DNA from 4 places in the Paenibacillus sp. S29 genome. Region 3 is predicted to be linked to each of the others. Evidence: riboswitches for the same ligand, from Rfam matches in the RefSeq annotation. Region 3 holds a riboswitch; each other region holds the start of a gene.
What was found. Region 3 has a riboswitch for cyclic di-AMP ahead of ACL9RM_RS25655 (C40 family peptidase). Riboswitches for the same ligand answer to the same signal wherever they lie in the genome.
Positions count from the first base shown of each region.

Region 1: it holds a riboswitch for cyclic di-AMP, as region 3 does, so the genes downstream of both, ACL9RM_RS14575 (TrkH family potassium uptake protein) here and ACL9RM_RS25655 (C40 family peptidase) in region 3, are expected to answer to the same signal.
Region 2: it holds a riboswitch for cyclic di-AMP, as region 3 does, so the genes downstream of both, ACL9RM_RS15030 (3D domain-containing protein) here and ACL9RM_RS25655 (C40 family peptidase) in region 3, are expected to answer to the same signal.
Region 4: it holds a riboswitch for cyclic di-AMP, as region 3 does, so the genes downstream of both, ACL9RM_RS11925 (hypothetical protein) here and ACL9RM_RS25655 (C40 family peptidase) in region 3, are expected to answer to the same signal.

Region 1 is NZ_JBMOUI010000007.1:235,305-239,550, forward strand. It holds gene ACL9RM_RS14570 (potassium channel family protein) at 1-598, opposite strand, end outside; gene ACL9RM_RS14575 (TrkH family potassium uptake protein) at 616-1,956, opposite strand; cyclic di-AMP (ydaO/yuaA leader) riboswitch at 2,365-2,517, opposite strand; gene ACL9RM_RS14580 (CPBP family intramembrane glutamic endopeptidase) at 2,779-4,246, shown strand, end outside.
Region 2 is NZ_JBMOUI010000008.1:38,032-42,277, reverse strand. It holds gene ACL9RM_RS15040 (NADH:flavin oxidoreductase/NADH oxidase) at 1-305, opposite strand, end outside; gene ACL9RM_RS15035 (polysaccharide deacetylase family protein) at 612-1,418, shown strand; gene ACL9RM_RS15030 (3D domain-containing protein) at 1,616-2,284, opposite strand; cyclic di-AMP (ydaO/yuaA leader) riboswitch at 2,291-2,460, opposite strand; gene ACL9RM_RS15025 (amino acid ABC transporter ATP-binding protein) at 2,887-3,609, opposite strand; gene ACL9RM_RS15020 (ABC transporter substrate-binding protein/permease) at 3,596-4,246, opposite strand, start outside.
Region 3 is NZ_JBMOUI010000026.1:18,391-22,636, reverse strand. It holds gene ACL9RM_RS25665 (M1 family metallopeptidase) at 1-1,105, shown strand, start outside; gene ACL9RM_RS25660 (hypothetical protein) at 1,117-1,944, shown strand; cyclic di-AMP (ydaO/yuaA leader) riboswitch at 2,222-2,359, shown strand; gene ACL9RM_RS25655 (C40 family peptidase) at 2,365-2,865, shown strand; gene ACL9RM_RS25650 (GNAT family N-acetyltransferase) at 3,171-3,677, shown strand; gene ACL9RM_RS25645 (4a-hydroxytetrahydrobiopterin dehydratase) at 3,756-4,055, opposite strand; gene ACL9RM_RS25640 (hypothetical protein) at 4,173-4,246, opposite strand, start outside.
Region 4 is NZ_JBMOUI010000006.1:16,706-20,951, forward strand. It holds gene kdpA (potassium-transporting ATPase subunit KdpA) at 1-1,194, opposite strand, end outside; gene ACL9RM_RS11920 (potassium-transporting ATPase subunit F) at 1,345-1,422, opposite strand; gene ACL9RM_RS11925 (hypothetical protein) at 1,606-2,001, opposite strand; cyclic di-AMP (ydaO/yuaA leader) riboswitch at 2,117-2,284, opposite strand; gene ACL9RM_RS11930 (glutathione peroxidase) at 2,751-3,236, shown strand; tRNA gene ACL9RM_RS11935 (tRNA-Leu) at 3,328-3,410, opposite strand; gene ACL9RM_RS11940 (urease accessory protein UreF) at 3,673-4,246, shown strand, end outside.

The sequences.
Region 1 (4,246 bases), on a different contig from region 3:
CATCTGCTTTTAGCCGATCCATAGCCGTCGGTGCGATCAGGATACCGTTCGCCGTATGAAGCGCCACGACGCTACAACCAAAGCGGGTACGGGCATTTAGCTCTGCTAGCGTTTTGCCATTCAGACATGCAGGTACATTGAGTTCCACAATACTGTATTCCTTAGACAACTCTAAATAATCGAGCAAATTAGGCGTGACTAGCTGGTGAGCCACCCGGATACCCATATCCCGTTCTGGATAAATAATCCGGTCCACACCGAGCTTTTCTAATGCACGCCCGTGCAGCACAGATATGGCTTTGGCTACAACTTTTTTCACACCCAGCTCCTTCAGCAAAATGGCGGTGAGGATGCTTACCTGAATGTCATCACCAATAGCAACAATGCCACAATCGAAATTACGGATGCCCAGTGATCGCAACGAGTCTTCATCGGTAGCATCCGCCACGACAGTATGTGTCAACATCTCACTCATACTGTCCACAACATCCTCATTCCGGTCAATGCCTAGCACCTCGCACCCCATATCCACCAATTGCAAAGCCAGGCTTGAGCCAAACCGCCCCAAGCCAATAACTACAAACTGCTGCGTTTTCATATCTACTCGAAAACTCCTTATCCTATAATCATTTTGCCTTCCGGATGACGATATAATTCTTTACCCTTTTTCGGCCCCAGTGCATAAGCTAGCGTGAGTGGCCCCAGTCTACCTGCAAACATCGTCAGGGTAATCACCAGCTTGCCTATGACTGTCAAATCAGGTGTAAGCCCCATCGACAGCCCCACCGTACCAAACGCAGACACCGTCTCAAACAAGATCATCAGAAAATGATGATCTTCGGTTGCCGACAAAATCATGGTCACCCCGATCACGAACAGCAACCCCAGCAGTGTAATGGTCAAAGCCTTGTAAATTCGTCCCTGCGCAAGTCGGTACTTGAACAGTACAATATCTTCCCGCCCCCGCAGCATCGAAATCACTGCTCCAATGAGCAGGGCGAATGTTGTTGTCTTAATCCCGCCTCCAGTGGAACCAGGGGAAGCCCCAATAAACATGAGTATGATGATAAAAAACTGCGTAGCCTGCCGCAAGCCTGCGATGTCCAGCGTATTGGCACCTGCGGTACGGGGGGTAACGGACTGGAATAAAGATCCCAGTAGCTTACCACCCCAATCAAGCGAGCCAAGAGTCTTTGGATTCGTAAACTCAAATACAAAAATCACGAGCGTGCCGACTACAATCATAGCGCCCGTCATGCTGAGTACCACCTTGGTATGCAAGGACAGTCTCTTGCGCTTGCGATATTCTGCCAGGTCTGACATCACTACAAAACCAATGCCGCCAGAAATAATTAGAAACATTGCGGTAAAATTAACAATCGGATCATATACATAACCTGTCAAGCTGCGAAATTCACCGAATAAATCAAAACCAGCATTGTTAAACATGGAGATGGCATGCCAGATTCCAAAATAAATCGCCCTGCCTACGGGCATATCAAAGGACCAGCGAACCGAGAATATCGTAGCGCATACGCCTTCAATAACCAGTGAGTACAGCAATACCTTACGGATTAACCCGACAATTCCCTCTACAGAAGTCTGATTCATCGCTTCCTGCAAAATGAGGCGCTCCCGCAAGGAAATCCGACGTTTGAACACCAGCGCGATCAAGGTAGCCATAGTCATAAAGCCGAGACCGCCAATCTGAATGAGTGCAGCGATGACGACTTGACCAAAGGTTGTGAAAAAGGTCCCTGTATCCTTAACGACAAGCCCTGTTACACACGTCGCGGACGCGGCAGTAAACAAAGCGTCTATAAACGCAAGTGGCTTTCCTGTTGTATTGGAGATCGGCAGCATTAACAATAAGCTACCTATTAGAATGATAATGGCAAAGCCCGCAACGAATATCTGCGGTGGAGAAAGCCGAAGCCAGCTTGCATTGGGATTCATCTATTCATCACTTCTCTCCTAATCCTTAAAACTAAAAATCAGTGATTTAATACGGTGTAAGCTCGCTACGCGTTCCATTTGATCTTTCGATCGTCGTTGCCCCTGAATTTTTTGATTTTTCCAAACCTTAGTTAACTATAATTAGCATTCCCTGAATACAGGAAGAATGCATGTCAAGCACTACTCGGCCCCCTGTGCTATTGGCGGGCAGTAGCGAAAGGGGCAGAATTGTTCTGAAGAAGCGAAGCGTTTGCCTTTATCTCCGGATTTTAACCATTAAAGGGGGTATACAATAAAAAAATCCGGGGATAACAGCAATCGGAAGAATAATCTGCACCCGCAGCGGTCTAACCAATCCAAACACTTTTATACGCACAAAAAAAGACACCGGAAAACCGAGTGCCTGACTTGGTTCCTGCTCATAGCCTACGAGGTTAGCTGACGGATTCGGGCAGCACAGTATGCCCTATTTACACTTCCGATCCAGCAGGATCGGTTGTAAAATTCACCCCAGTAACATGGTTCCCCCGTTTTCCCATAGAAATTCGGCTCAACTGTATATCATTACCTATGTATTTCATAGGCATTGCCTCAAGATTATAATCCTTCTATATCCAGATCACAAAACCGATTTCGCCGAAAAAACGTGAAATTGGCTTTATTTTGCGAATGGGCATCGTTTAATCGCAGCTTATCTAATTTTATTGAAACTTTAAAGTGCTTTCGCTCTATTTTCATGAATATCGTTGGTCTGTTGGCGGGAACCTGTGCAGTATGATATCTTTAATGGATGTTCTTATTTACAGATTAAGGAGGAAACTCATGAATCCTATCGGGAAACCGGTCGTGCTCACGGCCAACTTCAAAAAATTAGGCTTGCTGGGCGGGATTGGCCTGATTTGCTTTTTTATCTTTCAATTGCTTATTCCCTCGCTTAGCAATCCGAGTCCAGAATCAGTAATGAACGCAAAGGTCATCAGCAAACAAGAAGCGGTCATACACGCATTGGACTTCGCCCGCTCCGAGCTGGGCTATACTGAATCACAGCCTGAGGAGCCTGTCGTGACCTATCAGGCCGAAACAGATTTGTACGGTTATTTATCTAGAGAAAAACTGCTTCAACAGTACGACCGTACATGGAAAAAGAGTTACCCTTACGAAACCTTTCGGGTCGATCTGCCTGAATCCTCAGCGAAGAGTAAACTGCAAATTCATGTGGATTTATCCACTGGCAAGGTCGTTAGCTTTAAACGGATCACCTCCAGCACCAATTACACACAGGCTGATATTTCTACGGATGAACAAGCACGTAACAGGCTTGTACGTGTGGCTGAGGACGGCATGACGCTCGAAGCCAAGGAGCAGGCGGCCGCAGTATGGGTCAAGCGCTTTGGCTTTAAGCCGTCGGATTTGAAGCTTGCGACCACTGAACAAGAAGGCGGATTAAAGTATACCGTAGACGATAAAAAAATCGGCGCCTCGGTACTTACACTGGCTTTTACTTTTGAAGACGGTGATGTTCGCTCCTTCACCCAAAGCTTTTCGGCCCCGTCGTCCTATACCGATTATATCGAAAAGCAAACATTTTGGGCGAATTTGATGACCTATGCGGGTTATGCCCTATTTAGCTTTGTACTGGGTGTACTTGCCATTGTGTATGCGTCACTCACCCGACGACATACTTCATTTGTACGCGGCATTGTTCTATCCGTTGTATACTTTATTGCTAGTATAGCTGGGACCATGAACATGCTGCCTTTATTGCAAGCAGAAGCAGGCGGTAAGGGCATGCTTATATTTCTTATGGTTTTCCAGATTGGTGTTACCTTTTTCATGGCTGTAGCGCTCTACTTCTCCTTGGTCGGCGGTGACGGGCTTATGCGTCAGGTTGGACTGAATGCATGGCCGCGTGCAAAAGAGCCGGGCTACGGGTTGTATGTGCTTCGCAGTATGTATGTTGGCTACTTGTGGGCCTTTATTTTACTCGGGGTACAATCCATCTTATTCTTTATACTGGAGCGCACATTTAATACATTCTCCACCACAGATGCCACACAATCCCCTTACAATATGGCTTATCCATGGCTACTGCCGATTATGGCGTGGATGGCAGGTATTGGAGAAGAGACTGTCTACCGTCTGTTTGGTATTCCGATGGTCAAAAAAATAGTGAAAAACACTTTTGTTGCTTGTCTGATCACCACGCTGATTTGGGCACTGGGACATACGCTTTATCCGATCTATCCGGTGATTTCCAGACCTATTGAGCTGACTTTTCTTGGTTTGCTGT
Region 2 (4,246 bases), on a different contig from region 3:
AGTTGAATACCAATCTTGGCACCATACTTGTGGACTTCCTCTATAATCTTACGATATGCAGAAATATGTTCGTCACTCCAAATACCCAAATCACGATCCGTAATACGTCCATCTGGATGGACCGCTGTCATTTCCACAATAATAAGTCCAGTGCCTCCTACTGCCCGGCTCACATAATGGACATGATGCCAATCCGTTGGATTTCCGTCCTTGGCCTCCACGCTGTATTGGCACATCGGGGGCATGACAATCCGATTTTTTAAAGAAAGCCCCTTTAATTGATAAGGAGTAAACAAGTCGGTCACTTTTATCCATCCTTCCTTCAATTCCATGTCTGTATAATTATGAATTGCATCCCCATTATACACCAGCTGTCACAGTATACCGAATTCGTTGTAAGGCTAAAACTTGCGAAAATGCTCCTGTTTTCGGTCATGTTTAAGAGAATATGTACGTTTAGCTCCATCATCTTCATTGATAATCGTTTCATCGTGGGCTTCTTTCCAGTCGTTTATGAGCCGAACTTGGTTACCAGCATATTTTTAATAAGACAGGTACATAATAGTCGAGAGCACCACTAGGTACCACTGCACGGAAAGGGGGGGATACATATGCCGTACAGGGGAGTGTTGCCATGCTTGGCACTGTTACTAGCATTCTCAAGTTTACCCGTTCACGCGGATGCGCCTCCCAACACCGGAACGCCCCATCCCAAGGAAGCAGCTGTTGCTTCTTCTGTACATCAGAGCACAGATCGAGCAACTCCTACATTAGCAATGCTGCGTAAAAAACATGCGGACATTTTTAAAATGTGCGGCCCACACACCCGCCAAATTGCCCTAACCTTTGATGATGTGCCCGATTCTAGGTATACGCCGCAGGTTTTGGACGTATTACACGCTAATGGCATCAAAGCCACCTTTTTCATCGTCGGTCACCGTGCGGAAAAGCATCCGGGGATCATACGCCGTATTATCCGTGAAGGCCATGCTATAGGAAACCATTCCTATACTCATCCGGATTTTAGGAAGGCCACACCAGAACGCTTTCGCAACCAGATTACAAAAACAGAACGTATTTTACAAGCCAGCGCAGGTTTTCGCCCCAAGTTGATTCGTCCACCCTACGGTGAAATCACGGAGCCTCAAATCCAATGGGCACGTCGTCATGGCTATATGATTGTTAATTGGAATGTAGACTCTCTCGATTGGAAGGGATTAAGTAAAACACAAATTCAACGCAATGTGATCCCAGCTACCGGGCCTGGCTCTATTATTTTAATGCACGCAGGTGGAGGTCAAAGTTCCAACTTGCAAGGCACTGTCCAAGCTCTGCCGGGTCTAATTCACTCTCTAAAAGCTAAGGGCTACAAATTTGTGACAGTCCCCCGGCTACTCCACACATCGGAACGGAAATAACCATATGTTATGATTGAGCAACAGCTAAAGCAACGTAAAAAAGCTGTCTTACCAGCAGAAGTTTTCTGCTCGTCAAGACAGCTTTTTTTTATGGATAAGACCTGATAAGAGTCCGACCTAGTTATATGCGGTAGGATACAGGTATTAAGTTTACATAATATATATTATGTTTAATTAAACCGTATATACGTACAATGCTATTTATCAATAACGTACAGCTTCACATTTTGAAATCCAAAGTCGTTCACAAATGATTTGTTGCCAGGAATAAAGATATCAATCCGCTTTCCTGTAATGGCGCTACCCTGATCGCGAGCGACAGCTACAAAAGAATGATCCGGCAAACCTGGGTGGGAATAGCCTGTAACCAGCACTTTCGTGCCCATCGGAATGACGTTCGGGTCTACCGCAATTGTACCTAGTTTAAGCGGATTGCCGTAGTAGTCCACTGCTCCCCATTTACCATTCTCGTCGGCTGCGGCAGAATACGCTGAAGCCTTAACGTCAACTATTTTGCTATAGTTGAATGTTTTGCCCCACGCTTCAATCGTTGGCCCCTCATTCGCTGGTGCTTTCTCCGTAAGAAGCTGCGGCTTCGAATCCGAAGCTGCCTTCACACTTTTTTCGCCAGGTATCTTAATTTGCAGACCTGCATATATATTGTTGGAAGCAATGTTTGGGTTCGCCTTCGTTAGCTCGTCTACCGATACTCCATAACGTTGAGCAAGCAAAAAGAAGGTATCGCCCTCTTTGGCAGTGTGAAGCGAAGCAGCATCCGCTACTCCAGCTGTCTGTGCCAACCCTGCAATAGCTGCGGCAAGCACCGCAAATTTCATCGTTTTACCAATATGTTTTAGATGTTTCAAAGATATGTACCTCCTCTGTTATGCCTGCGAAGTTAGCTGTCGGATTCGGACTCAGGAGAAGCCCTATGCTTGTGCAATTCACCCCTAGGCATATTCCACATCGTCTTTATGACGTATCGGAATGACTGCCGTTGTTACGTCCTCCGCACTTCCCATAGTTTGGGCCCAGCTTCAGCGGTTGTCATAACCACATGCTGTCCCGGTAAGTTTTGGCTTACTGCATAATATCACAATTTTGTAACCTTATCCGCATGAAAATGTTGGGAACCTTGAACATCATACTACACTCATTACAATTTTGTCATCAAGAAATCGATATTTGTTACGAAAGTATGGGGAAATGGTGACAAAAAGAAAAAAAGCCCTCCGTCAAACGGAGGGCTCAGGCTGTCGAGAAACCCCCTGTTTTTTTGCAGGGGGTTTAAAACTGTCTTAGTGGTCTAAAAACTAGGGTCCTCAGATCGTTTTAAATCGATTTTTGTTTTAAAAGATGCGTCTCCCCATATAAAAATAGAAGTGTCGAAAAGTCCTCTGGACTTTCTCGACACTCTGAGCCCTCCGTCAAACGGAGGGCTTTTTTTATAGATTATATCAGCACTTCCTTACAATACTTTGGCAAGAAAATCACGGGTGCGATCATGGCTTGGAGTGCCAAATACCTGCTCTGGTGTACCTTGCTCTACAATTTGACCGTTATCCATAAAGATAATTCGATCGCCCACCTCGCGGGCAAAACCCATTTCATGCGTCACGATTACCATTGTCATGCCGCCTTCGGCGAGCTTCTTCATTACATCCAGAACCTCTCCAACCATTTCAGGGTCCAATGCAGAAGTTGGCTCATCGAACAGCATTACGTGCGGCTGCATGGCCAAAGCACGCGCAATCGCAATACGTTGCTTCTGACCGCCGGATAGCTGGTTCGGATAGGTATTCTTCTTATCCTCAAGCCCTACGGTACGCAAGAGTTCTAGCGAAATTTTTTCCGCTTCCTTCCCTGACTGTCTTCTAACCTGTGTTGGGGCAAGTGTCAGGTTCTGCAACACTGTTTTATGCGGGAACAGATTAAAATGCTGGAACACCATCCCCATCTTCTCCCGGGTTACATTAATATTATGGCCACGAGCTGTAATTGGCTCGCCCTCAAACAAAATCTCTCCGTCTGTAGGCTGTTCCAACAGATTCATACAACGCAAAAACGTACTCTTCCCCGAACCACTGGGGCCGATGATGACGACGACTTCACCTTTGGCGATATCTATATCAATGCCTTTTAAAATTTCATTCTTACCGAACGATTTACGCAGTTGTTTAACGGTGATCACTGGCTCTCAACTTCCTTTCCCATAAACCCAGCAGCTTAGACAAGCTGAATGTCATTACAAAATAAATAGCGGCTGCGATTACGAACGGACTTAATCCTTCGTAGGTGATGTTCTTAATGACCTGGGCCTGATACATAATATCCACCATCCCAATGGTCGAAATAATGGATGATTCTTTAATGATCGTAATAAACTCATTACCGATAGCAGGCAAAATAGATTTAAACGCTTGCGGCAAAATGACATGACGCATAGCTTTACCGCGTCCCATACCCAACGAACGGGCAGCCTCCATCTGTCCACGGTCTACTGCCTGGATACCTGCCCGGAAAATTTCAGCCAGATATGCTGAACTATTCAGAGACAATGTGATTATACCAGACTGGAGTGGGGTAAAATTGACACCCAGCGTCAAAGCAACTCCGTAGTGAATGATCATAAGTTGTACCAGCATAGGTGTGCCACGCAGGATCTCCACATAAGTGGTACCTAACCACTCAATGATGCGTATACCACTCATCCGCAGCAAGGATACGATCAGACCAATGATAAATCCAAACAGTACTCCGAGTGCAGACAGCAACAGAGTGTAGCCGATACCCGTAGCGTAAAAACTGCGGTATTTCCAAAAAATATC
Region 3 (4,246 bases):
CGATGATGTACACGATTTTGCCTGGTCCGCTTCACCCAACTTTGTAACCGTAGAAGAACCCTTTTCTTCTGCTGAAGTCCCTGGTGTCAAAATCAAGCTCTACCTTGACCCGTCGCACAAGGAGCTCAAAGGGCGCTATATGAGCGCAGCGAAGGCCGCCCTTTCGTACTACAGCAAATGGTACGGGCCTTATCCATATTCCACCCTATCCATCGTGGTTCCACCCAAATCAGGCAATGGAGCCGGCGGTATGGAGTATCCGACACTCATCACGGCCGCTGCTGCGGGTAATCTGAATCCTGGCTATAGTCTGGAACGGACATTAGTTCATGAGATTGGACATCAATATTTCTACGGAATGGTAGCCAATAATGAATTTGAGGAGCCGTGGCTGGATGAAGGCTTCACCTCCTATGCAGAGGAGCGGCTTATGGAGCAAGAATATGGGCTTATCCCCAACCTGCCATTACAATCGGGACAGGTAGCCTCCCCACAGCCGCTAAACCGTGAGTCATGGAAGTACGGCTCAGCTGCTGAGTACGCGCAAAATGCCTACTCTCGAGGCAAGCTGGTCCTACGGGGCATTGAACGTCAGGTGGGTATAAAAAAAATGGATCGCATTATGCGGACCTACGTCCAGACGTACCGATTCAAGCATCCGTCCTCACTGGATTTTCAACGTATCGTGGAGAGAGTCACCGGACGCTCATGGAGCCACTATTTTGAACAGTATGTATATGACGGCCAGATGGCGGACTTTTCAGTGGATCACATCACAAACCACAAGCTGGAGAATGGATATGAAGCAGTCGTGACGGTCAGCAAAAAAGGGGCGGATTATCCCAAGATCCCTGTCCAATTTACCTTCAAGGATGGTACCACGATATTCAAGGCTTGGGACGGCGCGGGCAAAAGTACAAAGTTTCGGATCAAAAGTACTTATCCCGTTTCCCATGTAACCCTTGATCCCTTATATACCATTGCACTGGAGAACAAGCATATTAACAATAGCCTAAAAGCCGAATTGGACGAAAAGCAACAAACCCGTTGGAGTATAAGTGTAACCAAGCTGTTGGAGACACTGCTTGGAAGTCTGTCATGGTGAGGTGTCTATAGATGCGGACTATTATAAAAGAGGGCTGGGCGCTGGTGCGCATACGTTTCTATATCGTTATCATTTTATTTCTGTATCGACTACTGTGGGGGGTGTTTCTCTATCGGCTGGTGCAGTCTGCCGTTATCCCGCTATTGCTCCGTTATCCTGATCAGGGTCAAAACGAGCTGGGACAGACCTTATTTTGGATGGAGAGTCAGATTGCTCTGATGGACAGCCGGGAAGTACATGTGTATTTGTGGATACTACTAGGGGCGACTGTACTACGCATACTGATCACTCCCTTCATTAGAGCCGGAATATATCAAAGTCTGCATACCGATGCGACTGAACCGCAAAGCCTGTCCTTTTTCAAGGGTATGAAACGCCATGGCATGTCGTCGCTGTTGTATTACACCATCGAGTTGGGACTGCTGCTGCTTCCCGCCTTTTGGGTAGTACCGAGACTCTACCCTATTGTAGCAGGAGCACTTCAATCTTCCTCTTATCTGCTGCATTTATTGCCCTATGTCATTGGATGGATGGCATACGGATGGTTCATTCGGCAGTGCATCCTGTATATGCAACTGGGTACTGTCGGTGGTCACGCCATACTATCGTCCCTGCTCGCCTTCTTTCGCCAGCTCCTCCCAGCTGTCGGTATATCCCTTTTGCTCGGTGCTTGTGTGCTGCTGGTCTTCGGTCTATTTGGCACCGTGGCGATGATTTGGACTGGCATGCTGGCGCTCATTCTCCAGCAATCGTATCATTTTGTTACTAGTCTGGTCAGGCTGTGGCATATCAGTTCGCAGTACAGACTATGGCATACCGATATCTCTAGTAGAAGCTAAGCCCTGCCTTTATGTTTTTTTACTTCATTTCCGTCTGTCGAAAAACCTTGATTCATACTCGCGCAAACGACACATAACTGAATACTGTTAACAAGATCTGTTCCTGGGACATTAGGAGCAGATTTTTTTTGTAACTTTTTGCAATGAAACATTTGCCAAAGTCAGCCGTCTTTGTTACAATAATCGCAGTGAACTGATAGTAACAACTTTGTAATCTTTATTGTAACCTTTATCTCAAAAATAACGTTATTGTGAATACTGCTCTCCAAGGTGCACATCTTAAGTTAAGCCTAATTCCTGGCACCTAGGAAGCGGGGGAACCAGTTTGGGTGAATTGATCTCGCAACAGAGTGGTCATAGGGGAACCTTCTACCGAATCCTTAAGCTAACCTCGCAGGCATTGGAAGGGGTATATTTTTTTTGAAGAAGAAGCTAACGATCGCAGCTATGGGTCTTGCCATTGCCTTTACATCTTTTACATTCGGTGGCGGCAGTGCATATGCAGACTCTAAGATGGACCAGGTCATCCAAGATGCCAAAGGAACGAACTACAGAAGCGGAGGCACTACACTCGAGGGATTCGATTGCTCCGGCTTCACAATGTACGTATACAACAAACTGGGAATTAAACTTCCGCATCAATCAGGATCACAATTCAAAATGGGATCTTCTGTATCCCGCGATGAAATGAGACCTGGGGACCTGGTGTTCTTCAACACCACAGGAAGAGGCATTTCCCATGTAGGTATCTTCGTAGGTGAAGGGAAATTTGCCCACTCCTCGACTTCACGTGGTGTAGTAGTTAGCTCACTGAACGAAAATTATTACGCTAACCGCTATGTCGGTGCAAAAAGAATTATGAGCACAGACGCTTACCATTCTGTAGCTTCAGACATTCCTGATGACGATAACGTAGAATAACTAACGCACAGCAAGCTAACCCTAGCCGCAATTTGATTCTGGCCGGAATCGAATTGCGGTTTTTTATGTCCACAACATCAGCAATTATTATCTTTACTGACGAACTGAGACCTCAAAAGGTTTCAATTGTAGCGAACATCGTCGGTTTTACCGTCACCGCTGGGGGAGCATATGAGCAGTAATTCCTTCTTATTGAATGTATACCCGACTTAGGTATGAAATAAACACGCTTGCCATTCCTCTGCAACTTGTCTACAATCTGTTGTTAATGATTGAAGTACCTGTGTAAAAGGAGGATGGAACACATGCCGGCCTCAATATCCAACTATCGGATCGTACCGATGGACGAGCATCAAGCGGCTGCAATCTGTGAGTGGCACTATGATCCACCTTATAACATATATGGTTGGCTCCCCTGGGAACAAATGAAGGCGCTTGAAGTCGAATTTGGAAGTCCCACGCTTCGCCAAGAGCAATATGTTGCCGTACTGGATGAAGAGAACAAGCTAACAGGATTTGCTCAATATTTTCCTATGATCGGTGTGACCCGGCTAGGTCTTGGAATGCATCCTGACAGGTGCGGACATGGCAAAGGCTCTGATTTTGTCCGTGCCATTGCAGAGGAAGCTCAACGACGCAACCCGAAGAATGAAATTGATCTAGAGGTGCTCACTTGGAATGAGCGCGCTATCCGGGCCTACAAGGCGGCTGGATTTAAGCTTACAGATACCTATGAACGCCAGACTCCTGATGGCAAAAAACCATTTTATTGTATGGTATATCGTCCCGAGCACCCAACCCAGATTCTATGATAAAAGCGCCTTCGGCATACAACCACGATGTTGTATAGCGAAGGCGCTTCTATCATCATACGACAGATCATTACAAGCTCAATGACTGCTGCGCATTTTTTCAAAAGCTTCATTATATTGTTGGGCTTCCTTAATATCCACGGCCATAATACCGCCGTCGTCCCAAGAGGTCAAACGCAGAGTCACGGTCTTATAATCAATCGTAATAAATGGATGATGATTGAATGCTTCAGATATAGCGGCAACTTCATCCACGAATGCAATCCCTTTCATAAAACTGGAAAAATTATATTTTCGGACGATCCAACGTCCTTCCTCCAGTTCCCAGCCCTCCAGTTTCTCCAGATGTGCTTCAATCTCTTCTTGTGTAAAAGGCATGTTACGAACTCCTCCCCGTTTATACGGAAGCCTTTCGACCGCTTAAATACGGCCAAAACTACGATATATTGGTGTACATATTACCACGGCCCCGTTGATAAATCCATAAGACGGACCTCAAATCAAAGGGACTGACGTCAGCTCCTCGTCCCCAATAAGTACATAGATGCGATGCTGCTCCGGCTCATAGA
Region 4 (4,246 bases), on a different contig from region 3:
GACCATCAGTCCGCATATAAACACACCCAGAATCGCATACATCAGCATATTCATCAGTCCGACACCCTTGCCGCCAAAAATGACGTTTAGCATCATTTCTCCCAAAGCAGCCATGCCACCCAGTGGGGTTAGTGTATCATGCATATTATTGACTGAACCTGTCGTTGCCGCTGTTGTGACCGCAGTGAACAAAGCCGATTGTCCAATGCCGAAACGAACCTCTTTCCCTTCCATGCTTCCCTGAGAAGCATCCACACCCAGTGTCTGGATTAACGGATTACCTGTCTTCTCAGACACATACGTAATGGATAGAAAAATAAGAAACAATACCATCATGGAGCTAAAAATAATCCAGCCCTGCTTGCGATTACGGGCAAACAATCCAAAGGTATACGGCAACGAAGCCGGCATTACCCACATTGCCAAAATTTCCAGCACGTTCGTCCAAGGACTTGGATTTTCAAAAGGGTGCGCAGAGTTAGCTCCCGCATAACCACCCCCGTTTGTCCCCAAATGCTTGATGGACTCCAGAGAAGCAATGGGTCCCATAGAAATCTGCTGCTGTGTTCCGCTCAGCGTCGTAAGATCCGCCGTAGGCTGTAGCGTCTGGGGTACCTTCAATCCAACCAGCACCAGCGTAAGCACAAAGGCCAGCGGCAGGAAAATTCTTATGATGGCTTTAATAAAATCTTGAAAGAAATTGCCCATTCCTTCACCGCGCCGCGTCAATCCTCTCATAAAAGCCGCAGCAACCGCAAAACCGGAAGCAGCCGAAGTGAACATCATCATCGTGACGAACGCCATCTGTGTCAGATACGTAAGCCCGCTTTCTCCACTATAATGTTGGAGATTCGTATTCGTCATAAAGCTGATTACCGTATTAAAAGCTAGTGATGCTTCCATATTACTGTTTCCCGCCGGATTACCAGGAAGCATTCCCTGTAAACGCAACAGCAAGTAGCTGATCGCCACAAGCACGACATTCGTTGCAATGAAACTCATAACATACGTAGTCCAACGCATGCTCTCCAGCTTCTTCAATCCTACTATCTTATAAATCAGCTTTTCTGTTCCGCCAAAAATCCGATCCGTCCGATTGGGTTCATTCGAGAATACATGATACATATAGGTGCCCACTGGCTTTACCAAGAGCAGCAATATGACGATCACAATTCCAATTTGAAGCAGCTCCATCCTCTATTCCTCCTTCAAAATGCTCCTGCGTTTGGAACAACAGACCTGCTTCAGAGCACCAAACGTGTGCACACGTTTGCGGAAACCTGCTACCTATGATGCTAAATATTCAGATCTGTTGTTCCCGCCCGCTCTATCCCCTATAGCTGACTAGAACTTTTCAGGGTTCAGGAGCGCGTAGATTAAATACATAAACACAATAGCCGTAAGCCCAAGTATAACGATCATCCTCTTCGTCCTCCTTTAGAGGTCTGCGCATCACACCAGCGTACAAACAGCAGTATCACTCCATAACTCACAGCCATGACGAGCAGCATGTATATATCCATCATGTTCATACCCTCCGTATCGGTCCTCAGATCGCCATTCTTATTTCATCATAAAATCATAAAACAACTATGTTATAAGTGCTTATCCGTTCAGCAGAAAACCCACCTCTCCGTTCAATGTGTAGATCACATGGTCCGCTCCCAATCCTCGATAAATTCCTTGTGGATTACAGCCGTGCGTAATAACATAGATCGATTCCGATGTTAGCGGCCGACATATTTGCAGGAAACGGCAAGTCAGATTCAAGCTGTTCTCGAACAAATACACACTACCAATTTCTTTTTTTGGAAAATTACATTTTCCCGCTTGCATGGTATTGATGCGGACAATGTGCTCCACACCCATTTTTTTGAGCTGTCGTTCCTCCTGAGCGCTATTCGTCAGAACTGCAAACGCCAATTTTTTGAAAATAAGCAATTTCACAAAACTTCTGCCCGCTTCATTCGGTGCAGTGACAATAATTAACCGACCTTCCATCAGTAGCTCCTCTCCCGGTATAAAAAGACAACAAAAAGAAGCCGAAGGAAAAAGGCTTTCCTCCGGCTTCTTACATATCCATGATAAAATAAACCATGGCTGCACACGGCGGTTTGTTGCCTCTCCCTGTACGCTTACGAGGTTAGCTGTCGGATTCGGACGTGAGAGTCGCCCTATTTCTGGCACTTGACCGGAAAATTCACCCCATGAGACACACGGCAAGCCGTACAGTCTCGATTGGTTCCCCCGCTTTTGCAACTGCAAAATTCAGCGCTATAGACATTTCGTTGTTGCTTCATTCAAGTTAATTTGAAATTACGTCTTGAATCATACACCCGCGCATGGAAGACTGTAAAGCTCAACTGCGGGGTTATAAATCGGCCTTTAGAGCATAGAAGATTAATAATAACGCTTACAACGCAACTATGCTTCTCACAGCTCACTCAATCTCTGTTTTTCATCCCTTTTCGAAAATGACAAGCATGTCAATATTGGCGTAGGGTAGAGCGTTTTTGGCCTTTTTTTGTAAAAAGAGAAGAAAATACGCTATATGTACCAGCTAAACACCGATTGAACCCGCTTTTATAAGAAGAAACACCTTAATTCGCTCCATTTGCAATGCGATTTACTGTTTTGAACAAAATACGATTTTACAGCGGCTAAAGGCTTAATACAGCTTTTCCAGACTTGCAACCTTACTTTGAATTGCTTACAATTTAATTGCTGAATATTGAATAAGGAGAGATACTATGACCGTTTATGAATATGATGCGCAAACCCTGCAAGGGAAACCAATTCCGTTATCCACATATAAAGGGAATGTTCTGCTTATTGTGAACACAGCCAGCAAATGCGGGTTAACCCCCCAATACAAAGCGTTACAAGAGCTATATGACCAGTACCATGAACTGGGGCTCGAAATTTTGGGATTTCCCAGCAACCAATTCGCCAAACAAGAGCCAGGTTCCAGCGAGGAGATTTCCGAGTTTTGCCAGATCAATTATGGTGTTACCTTTCCGATGTTCGCCAAGACAGATGTCAATGGCGATCAAGCGCACCCCTTATTTCGCTACCTGACCCAAACAGCTCCGGGGGTATTAGGGTCCAAAGCGATCAAATGGAATTTTACTAAATTCTTAATTACACGAGAAGGTAACGTATTTAAGCGCTATGCACCGCAAACCACTCCAGATAAGCTGGCGGGAGATATAGAGAAGCTTTTGCAGCAAAACTGATATTCTTCTTTATCACAGTTATTAAAACAAAAAAAGCATCCCTTCACGTAAACCGTGTCAGGATGCTTTTTCAACTAGGTCTTGCATATAATGCGGTCGAGAGGACTCGAACCTCCACGGGCGTACGCCCACTACCCCCTCAAGATAGCGTGTCTGCCATTCCACCACGACCGCAAATCATAATGTATTGAGGCAACAGATTTATTATACTCTCTCATCAACTATTTGTAAACACAAATATAATAATTATTTTATATGTTATTTTACCTAACATATATGAGCGATAATAATATTTAATTTGACAAAAGGGCTACTAAAATGTAAAAATATATTACATACATTTCGAATTTTTTCGTTATCCCTAAGTAAAGAGTGAAATAATATAACATAAGGATTCACTTCGAGGAGGCGAACCGCCCTGCATAAAGGCAACCGTTTGCTGAACTATGCATTATTGTTGGACCCTTCCCTACCTGTTGGTGGCTTCACCCGTTTTAACGGACTGGAGAAACTATTCCGCAACGGACATTTGAACAGTCTACAAGATCTGGAACATTACATGCTGGATGATTTGTATCCTCAATTTACAACCGTTGACGGCATGGCTATCAAAAGTCTGTATGTCGCCATCCAGCAGAATGACGGTTGGCGAATCGCTCTCATTGATAAGATGCTGCATACCCAACGTCCCTCCTTGCAGCATGTGAAGGAGTTGCGTCTATCCGGTCAGCGTCTACTTAAGCTCGCTAAGGCTCTTTATCCTTGGCTTGAATTTGACCAGTTGGAATCTATACTCATTCAATACAATGCAATTGGCACACTCGCTACCGTTCACACCTGGATTAACTTCCTCCTCGGAAACGATGTAGAACAGACCATGCACGGCTATCTTGGCGCAGCGGTGTCCTTCTGTGTGGAAGATGCCTTCAAACTACTCAATCCTCCCTATGAGGAAAAGAACCCTTTTATGGAGCGTATGACCAGCGAGCTGCTCTCCGCATGGAAGAAGC